4 regions of the Streptomyces sp. NPDC016851 genome follow, and region 1 is predicted to be linked to each of the others. Evidence: riboswitches for the same ligand, from Rfam matches in the RefSeq annotation. Region 1 holds a riboswitch; each other region holds the start of a gene.
The links. A riboswitch is a leader RNA that binds a small molecule or an ion and turns the genes downstream of it on or off. The one in region 1 is predicted to bind cobalamin.
Positions count from the first base shown of each region.

Region 2: another riboswitch for cobalamin. It lies ahead of ACZ3I3_RS30315 (ABC transporter substrate-binding protein); the one in region 1 lies ahead of ACZ3I3_RS28670 (cobalamin biosynthesis protein).
Region 3: another riboswitch for cobalamin. It lies ahead of ACZ3I3_RS15710 (energy-coupling factor ABC transporter permease); the one in region 1 lies ahead of ACZ3I3_RS28670 (cobalamin biosynthesis protein).
Region 4: another riboswitch for cobalamin. It lies ahead of ACZ3I3_RS13115 (ribonucleoside-diphosphate reductase subunit alpha); the one in region 1 lies ahead of ACZ3I3_RS28670 (cobalamin biosynthesis protein).

Region 1 is NZ_JBVHEP010000020.1:118,588-120,752, forward strand. It holds gene ACZ3I3_RS28670 (cobalamin biosynthesis protein) at 1-873, opposite strand, end outside; cobalamin riboswitch at 975-1,114, opposite strand; gene ACZ3I3_RS28675 (hypothetical protein) at 1,256-1,477, opposite strand; gene ACZ3I3_RS28680 (inorganic phosphate transporter) at 1,512-2,165, opposite strand, start outside.
Region 2 is NZ_JBVHEP010000022.1:94,175-96,339, forward strand. It holds gene ACZ3I3_RS30310 (CoA-binding protein) at 117-545, opposite strand; cobalamin riboswitch at 627-816, shown strand; gene ACZ3I3_RS30315 (ABC transporter substrate-binding protein) at 887-1,903, shown strand; gene ACZ3I3_RS30320 (FecCD family ABC transporter permease) at 1,900-2,165, shown strand, end outside.
Region 3 is NZ_JBVHEP010000008.1:255,900-258,064, forward strand. It holds gene ACZ3I3_RS15705 (serine/threonine-protein kinase) at 1-1,087, shown strand, start outside; cobalamin riboswitch at 1,178-1,362, shown strand; gene ACZ3I3_RS15710 (energy-coupling factor ABC transporter permease) at 1,393-2,094, shown strand; gene ACZ3I3_RS15715 (energy-coupling factor ABC transporter substrate-binding protein) at 2,091-2,165, shown strand, end outside.
Region 4 is NZ_JBVHEP010000006.1:332,568-334,732, reverse strand. It holds gene mctP (monocarboxylate uptake permease MctP) at 1-428, shown strand, start outside; gene ACZ3I3_RS13120 (GNAT family N-acetyltransferase) at 501-1,007, shown strand; cobalamin riboswitch at 1,060-1,188, shown strand; gene ACZ3I3_RS13115 (ribonucleoside-diphosphate reductase subunit alpha) at 1,310-2,165, shown strand, end outside.

The sequences.
Region 1 (2,165 bases):
CCTGGACAGCCGTACGGCCCGTTCGATGTCCCGGGTGGCGACGGCGTGCCCCGCCCCGTTGAGCACCGGCCGGTGCTCGACGCGCCCGCCGTACGACAGGGTTCCGCCCAGCCGCACCCCGAGCGCCCCCGCGAACGAGGCCTCCACGGGCCCGGCGTTGGGGCTCGGATGCTTGGCGGCGTCGGCACGCCAGGCGCGCACCGCTCCTCGGGGATCGTCTCCTGCCAGGGTCGCGAGCACGGCGGTCAGCCGGGCCCCCGGCCATCCCGCGAGATCGTCCAGCCGCGCGGAGGCCCACCCGTAGCGCCGGTACCGGGCCGACTTGTGCCCGACCATGGCGTCGAGGGTGTTGACGGCGCGGAACCCGAGGAGCCCCGGCACACCGCCGACGGCCCCCCACACGAGCGCCCCCACGACCGCGTCGGAGGTGTTCTCGGCGACGGACTCGACCACGGCCCGGGCGATCCCGTCGGCGTCGAGCGCCTGCGGATCCCGCCCGCACAGATGCGGTAGCCGCGCCCGGGCGCCGTCGACGTCCCCCGCCTCCAGGGCACGCCCGATGGCCCGCGCCTCCCGGGCCAGCGAAGTCCCCCCGACCACGGCCCAGGTGGCGGCACCGGTCAGCGCGACGGAGGCGACGGCGGAGTCCCGCAGGGCACGCGCGGCGACGCCCCCGAGCGCGACGGCTCCTCCCGCGCACACCGCGGTGTGCAGCGCGCCCCACGCTCGGTGGTCCCGCCACAACACCCGTTCCACGGCGCCCGCGGCCCGCCCGAACACGGCGACCGGATGCCCCCGGCGGGGATCGCCGAGCAGCAGGTCACCGATCAGACCGGCGGCGGCGCCGTACGCGAAGACGCGACCGGCACCCATGGGCTCAGCCGGCCGCAGGGGCGGGCAGGGGTGGGGTACTGAACCTCGATCGGCAGCCGCGCATGGCGATATGTCCTCACTCAGGGTGTCCACGCCCTGGTTCGACTAGACCGGCGGTGAGAGTTCCTGGCTCCCGGGGGTTGCTACCCCGGTGACAGTGGCGGGACCGCGCCGGACTTCCACCGGCTTCCTCTCCTGCCGCCGTTAATGGCCCCGGCAGTCCACCACGGCCGGGTTCAGCCGTCAACTTGCCGTTGACCTGCGAGGGGAGAGTGTGCAGAAGCCCACACCGGCGCTCCGACGCCGGGTTGGCGCCCCCACCACACGGCAACCGGGCGGTACAGGACCGAAGTCCCGTACCGCCCGGTGGAAGTGACCGTGATCAGGCCACGATCAGATAGATCCCGTATCCCACGGCCGCCGCGCACGCCGCGAAGCACGCGTACGCGCCGGTGACCGCGAGGCCCGCGGATCCGCCCTGGGCCACCGCCCGTTCGCGGCGGGACAGGCCGGTGATGCCGAGGGTGAACAGGGCCACCAGGGCCACGGTGACCACGAGGCTGACGCCGAAGACGGAGCCGAGGGCCGCCCAGTCGATCTTCATATCGGAGACTCTTCCTTGTTACCGGTCGGCGGGGTCAGACGGTGGTGGTCGTCGAGGGCGTCCGCTCGGCGGCGGCCTGGGCCGGGAACGACGGCACCGGGTCCTCCGTCGCCGTGCCGGCCGGCGGCGGCGTCACCGCGGCCATCGCCGTGGTCACCACACCGGCCGGCTCCGCCTCGTCGGCGTCGTTGACGTTGGTGTGGTCGACGACCTCACGCCGCGAGAGCTTCCAGATCGCCGCGCTGGAGGCGACGAGGAAGACGGCCACCACCGCGGTGCCCCAGCTGCCGAAGCCGGTGACGTACTCGGCGAGCGCGGCCACCAGGGCCGCCGCCGGCAGCGTCAGGCCCCACGCGACGAACATCCGCGTCGCCGTCGACCAGCGGACGACACCGCCCTTGCGGCCGAGCCCCGCGCCCATCACCGAGCCGGAGACGGAGTGGGTGGTGGAGAGGGAGAAGCCGATGTGCGAGGAGGCCAGGATGACCGTGGCCGCGCTGGTCTGGGCGGCGAAGCCCTGCTGCGGCTGGAGGTCGGTCAGGCCCTTGCCCATGGTGCGGATGATGCGCCAGCCGCCGAGGTACGTGCCGAGCGCGATGGCGATGCCCGCCGACAGGATGACCCACATGGGCGGGTCGGAGTCGGGGGCGACGGCGCCGCCGGCGACCAGGGCGAGGGTGATGACACC
Region 2 (2,165 bases), on a different contig from region 1:
TAAAAGAACTCGGTGAGTTCTGCGAGCAAGAGGCCTCAGATTAGGAATCGGTCAACCGGCGGCAGAAGGCGCGTTGTGCAGCCTTGACCGGGCGCGGGCATTTCCTGGAAAGCGCTTCAGGAATTCTGTACGCGGTGATGAGGAAGTCGTGGGATCTCGATCGCCGGGCAGCGGTCCATCACCATCTCCAGGCCCGCGGCACGGGTCCGGTCGTAGGCCGCCTCGTCGATGACGCCGAGCTGGAACCAGACGCCCTTGGCGCCCTTGGCGACCGCCTCGTCCGCCACCGATCCGGCGAGATCGCTGTTCACGAACACGTCCACGACGTCCACGTCGAAGGGGATGTCGGCGAGACTGGCGTACCCCTGCTCGCCGTGCACCGTCTCCGCCTTCGGATGCACGGGCACGACGCGCTTGCCGTAGCGCTGGAGCACCTCGGCCACGCCGTAGGCCGCGCGCCGCTGGTTCGACGACAGGCCCACCACGGCCCAGGTGTCGCCGAGCTCGGTGAGGATCCTGCGGACCGTTGCCTCGTCGCCGTACACCGGTGGCCTCCTGAAGAGTCGCGGAAGAACTGTTGTCCGCACAACGACGTACGGTGCCCGGTGATTCCCCCGCGCCCCCCGTGATAGCTTGCCGAGGCCAGTCGAACCCATGTACGTGGGTCAGGGAATCCGGTGCGAATCCGGAACTGACGCGCAGCGGTGAGGGGGACGGGCGGGGCCTCGGCCACTGGACGTCGCGTGTGACGTCCGGGAAGGCGCTCCGCACCGGACGAACCCGAGTCCGAAGACCTGCTGGCGGCCCCCGCGGCCGTACGCGGCGGGGGAGCACCGTACGACCGGGCTCCGCGATCGAGCCCTCGACGACTGAGGACTGGTTTCCCGTGCCCCTCGCCCGACCCGCCCGTGCCGCCGTCCTGCTCGCGGCCGGCTCCCTGCTCCTGGCCGGCTGCGGAGACCCGCCGGCCACCACGGCGAAAGCCGCCGTCACGCTCGACAACTGCGGCCACGAGGTGCGCGTGAAGGCCCCGCCGAAACACGCCGTCTCCCTCAACCAGGGCACCACCGAGATCCTGCTCTCCCTGGGCCTCGCCGACCGTCTCGCGGGCACGGCCACCTGGACCGACCCCGTGATGAAGGGGCTGGCGAAAGCCAACGCCAAGGTGCCGCGCATCGCCGACAACAACCCGTCCTTCGAACGGGTCCTGGACACCGGCCCCGACTTCGTCACGGCGTCCTTCGTCTCCACCCTCGGCCAGGGCGGCGTCGCCACCCGCGAGCAGTTCGAGAAGCTCGGCGTCCCCACGTACGTCTCCCCGTCGGACTGCGCCGGCAAGGACAACTCCGGCGACGGGGACGGCGCACGCGCCAAGGCGCTGGGCATCGACACCATCTACGACGAAGTGCGCGACCTGGCCACCGTGTTCGGGGTGCCGGACCGGGGCGACAAGCTCGTGGCCTCCCTGCAGCGGCGCACGGCGAAGGCCACGCGGGGCATCCAGGCCTCCGACGTCACCCTCCTGTACTGGTTCGCCAACTCCGAGTCGCCCTACATGGCGGGCTGTTGCGGAGCGCCCGGCATCATCACCCGGGCCCTCGGCGCGAAGAACGTCTTCGGCGACACGCACGAGGAGTGGCCGCAGATCAACTGGGAGACGGTCGCCGAACGCGACCCCGACGTCCTCGTCATCGGCGATCTCACCCGCAAGTCGCAGACCGCCGAGTCGGCCGCGAAGAAGATCGCCTTCCTGGAGTCCAACCCGGTCACCAGGAACATGGACGCGGTCAGGCACAAGCGGTACGTGCTGCTCAGCGGGCAGGCCATGAACCCGACCATCCGCACCGTCGAGGGCGTGGAACAGGTCGCCGCCGGACTGCGCGAGTTCGGGCTCGTGAAGTGACCGTCCGCGGGCTCGGGTTCGGTGCCGCTGGGGTCCTGCTGCTGGCCGTCTCCCTGGCCCTGGCGATCACCGTCGGCCCGGCCGACATCCGGATCGCGGACGTCTGGTCCGCCGTCGCGGCCCATCTCGGACTCGGCAGCTCGGACCTGACGCCGATCCGCGACGGGATCGTCTGGCAGCTGCGGCTGCCGCGCACCCTGCTCGCGGCCGTGTGCGGGGCCGGACTGGCCGTCTGCGGGGCGGTGATGCAGTCGCTGCTGCG
Region 3 (2,165 bases), on a different contig from region 1:
CGTCAAACCCGCCAACCTCCTGCTGGACGCGGGCGGCACCCTCAAGATCGGCGACTTCGGCATCGCGCGATTCCTCGACGACCCGGGCGCCGCGCTCACCGCCACCGGCCAGATCGTCGGCACCGGCCTCTACCTCGCGCCCGAACGGGCCCTGGGCCGGCCCGCGGGTCCCGCCTCCGACATGTACTCCCTGGGGTGCGTGCTCTACCAGCTCCTCAGCGGCCGCCCGCCCTTCCAGGCCGACACCGCCGTCGCGCTCCTGCACCAGCATCTCGACAACACCCCCGTACCGCCCCGGGAACTCGGTGTCTCCGGTCTGCCGCCGGCCTTCGAGAGCTACCTCCTCGCCCTGCTCGCCAAGCAGCCCGAGGACCGGCCCACGGCCCAGCAGGCCGCCGAGTGGTTCGCCGGCGGCGCCTGGCGGGGGCTGCCCGAGCCGCTGCCGGAGGCGGTGCCGCCGGGGCCGGCCTCCGGGAGCGGGCCGTACGCGTCGTCCCCGGGGCCGGCCGCCGCGACCGGGCCGTACTCGGCGTCCCGGGGGCCGTCCTCCGGGCCGGGACCGTACGCGGCGGCCGGCACCGGCGCCCCGACCGCGCACGCGCTGCCCACGGGGTCCCGGACCGCCCCGGGCGGGCGTTCCCGTCGCGCCGCGCCGCGCAACGGTCTCGGCAACCACCGGAGAACGGCCGCGGTGGTGGCCGCGGCGGCCGTCTTCCTCGCCGCGATGCTCGCCGGCATGCAGTTGTTCTCGCCCGACGACACCGCGACGGAGGGCACGGAACCCGACGCGTCCCCGTCCGCGAGCAGCCCGGCCGCCCCCTCGCCCGGCGACTCCGCCGACTCCGCCGACCCCCTGGCCTCCGCCCCGGCGGCCGCCACGACTCCGGCCGCCGGCACAGTGGCCGATGTCACCCCCTCCCCCACGGCACCCGACACCCCGACCCTCGCCGAACCGACGCCCGGCCCCACCAGCCCCACTCCGGAAGTGAGCAGCGGCCCGCCGGAGAAGGCGGACAAGCCCCGGCAGGAACAGCCTCCGCGGTCCGAGGAGAACGGGGAGGACGAGGGCGACGAGGGTGACGACTGAGCCCTCCCGCGCCGGTGTGCGAGCGGTCGCCCCTTCACGCGCCCCCTCGCGCGCCCCCTCGGCTGGCTTGTCATGGCCCTTATCTCGGCATTACTGTCACCACGCCTTGGTGAACGGGAAATCCGGTGTGATGCCGGTGCGGCCCTCGCCACTGTGATCGGGAAGTCCGGCTCCAGCCCTCGCGGGCAGCCACTGGGTCCTCACGGACCCGGGAAGGCGGAGTACGGGCGGTGGGACCCGTGAGCCAGGAGACCGGCCAAGGCGCGTCAACCATCCACGAGGTGCTGGAGAGGGTCTGCTGAGCCATGCACATTGCCGAGGGTTTCCTTCCTCCGGCGCACGCCGTCGCCTGGGGCGTCGCGTCCGCGCCGTTCGTCGTCCACGGAGTCCGGTCGCTCACCCGTGAGGTGCGCGAGCACCCCGAGAGCACCCTGCTCCTCGGCGCCTCCGGCGCCTTCACGTTCGTCCTGTCCGCCCTGAAACTGCCGTCCGTCACCGGCAGTTGCTCCCATCCCACCGGCACGGGCCTGGGGGCCATCCTGTTCCGGCCGCCCGCCATGGCGGTGCTGGGCACCATCACCCTGCTCTTCCAGGCGCTGCTGCTCGCGCACGGCGGTCTGACCACGCTCGGCGCCAACGTCTTCTCCATGGCGATCGCCGGCCCCTGGGCGGGTTACGCGGTGTACCGGCTGCTGCGCCGCTACGACGTGCCGCTGATGGTCGCCGTGTTCTCCGCCGCGTTCGTCGCCGACCTGTCCACCTACTGCGTCACGAGCGTGCAGCTGGCGCTCGCGTTCCCCGACCCGGGCAGCGGGTTCCTGGGCGCCCTCGGCAAGTTCGGTTCCATCTTCGCCGTCACCCAGATCCCGCTCGCGGTGAGCGAGGGACTGCTGACGGTGCTCGTGATGCGGCTGCTGGTGCAGTCCAGCAAGGGCGAACTGACCAGGCTGGGTGTGCTCCTCGCCGACAAGCAGTCCCGGAACGAGACCCAGGAGGTGGCCCGATGAGCAGGAACACCAAGATCAACCTCCTGCTGCTGCTCGCCGTGGCCGCGCTCGCCGTGCTGCCGCTCGCGCTC
Region 4 (2,165 bases), on a different contig from region 1:
TCGTCCTCACCATGGACAAGACGGTCGCCATCAACTTCCAGCTGCTGGGCGGCATCTGGATCCTGCAGACCTTCCCGGCCCTGGTGGGTGGCCTGTTCACCCGCTGGTTCCACCGCTGGGCGCTGCTCGCGGGCTGGGCGGTCGGCATGGTCTACGGCACGGCCGCGGCGTACGGCGTCGCCTCGCCGACCCAGAAGCACTTCGGCGGCTCGTCGAAGGAGATCCCGGGCATCGGCGAGATCGGCTACATCGGCCTCACGGCGTTCGTCCTGAACGTCGTCGTCACCGTCGTCCTGACCTTCGTCCTCAGGGCCCTGAAGGCCCCCGACGGCATCGACGAGACCAAGCCGGAGGACTACACGGCGGACGCGGGCGACCCCGGCGTCCAGGTGGAGCTTCCGCCGGCGACGGCGGGCACCTCGCACTGACTCGCAGGTGACAGCGGGCCGTCGGTGAGAAACCGGCGGCCCGTTGTCGTACCCGTCCCGCACACTCGGACCATGGACATCCTCATCCGGCGGGTGAAGCCCGCCGAACACGCCGCCCTCGGCGAGATCACCGCCCAGGCCTACCTGAAGGACGGCCTCCTCGACTTCGGGGAGAGCGACGAATACCTCGGCGAACTCAGGGACGTGGCCAAGCGGGCCACCGCCGCGGACGTCCTGGTGGCCACCCAAGGCGAACACCTCCTCGGTGGCGTCACCTTCGTCCCCTCCGGCGGTCCCATGGCCGACATCGCCCGGCCCTCGGAAGCCGAGATACGGATGCTCGCCGTCGCCCACGAGGCCCGCGGGCGCGGCGCCGGACAAGCCCTCGTCCGCGCCTGCGTCGACCGCGCCCGTGCGACGGACGGCTGTGTCCGCGTCGTCCTGTCCACACAGCGCACCATGCACTCCGCTCACCGCATCTACGAACGCCTCGGCTTCGTCCGTACCCCGGAGCGCGACTGGAACCCGATTCCGGAGCTCGCCGACATCACTCTCCTCACCTACGAGTTGACACTGTGAAACCGTCGCGACACTACATCTAGGGGTGCTTTTGCCACCCGGCACAAGATGTATGCTCGTGCTCGCTGTCGCCGCAGGGGAATCCGGTGCGAATCCGGAACTGTCCCGCAACGGTGTACCCATGCCTTTTTATGCCTGCATGGGAGTCAGTCCGAGGACCTGCCGACAGCGCGCCCGGCCGTCCGGCCGGTGTGCCTGACGTCCGGGCCTCGTGGAATGGGCCGGTGGACGCGACGCCGCGTGCGCTCGCGTGCTGCCCCCTGCCCTGCGAGGCCCCCGTGCCGAGCGAGGGAGAGCCCCACGTGACCATCGCGCCAGCCGATCCGGTCTCAGCCGCCGAAGAAGAGCACGACGGTCCTGGTGCCGCGCTGCTGCGGACCCTGACCGAGCTGACCGCCGACCTGCCCGACGCCGACCCCGGCCGGGTCGCCGCCGCCGCGCTGCGCGGCCGGTCCGCGCGGGCCGACGAGTCGGAGTTGCGCGAGCTGGCGACCGAGGCGGCCGCCGGCCTCATCTCCGAGGATCCCGCCTACTCCCGGCTGGCCGCGCGCCTGCTGACGATCGGCATCCGCGCCGAGGCCGCCTCGCAGGGCGTCACGTGCTTCACCGAGTCCGTCGCGGTGGGGCACCGGGAGGGCCTCATCGCCGACCGGACCGCCGAGTTCGTGCGCGTCCACGCCGCCCGTCTCGACGCCCTGATCGACACGGCCGCCGACGACCGCTTCGGCTACTTCGGCCTGCGCACGCTGCACAGCCGCTACCTGCTCCGCCACCCGATCACCCGCAAGGTGATCGAGACGCCCCAGCACTTCATGCTGCGCGTCGCCGCCGGTCTCGCCGAGGACAACACCCGCCGCTCCGTCGACGAAGTAGCCGCGCTCTACGGGCTGATGAGCCGCCTCGACTACCTCCCCTCCTCCCCCACCCTCTTCAACTCCGGCACGCGGCACCCCCAGATGTCGTCCTGCTACCTCCTCGACTCCCCCAAGGACGAGCTGGACTCGATCTACGACCGCTACCACCAGGTGGCGCGGCTGTCGAAGCACGCCGGCGGCATCGGCATCGCGTACTCCCGCATCCGTGCGCGCGGTTCGCTGATCCGCGGCACCAACGGCCACTCCAACGGCATCGTCCCGTTCCTGAAGACCCTCGACGCCT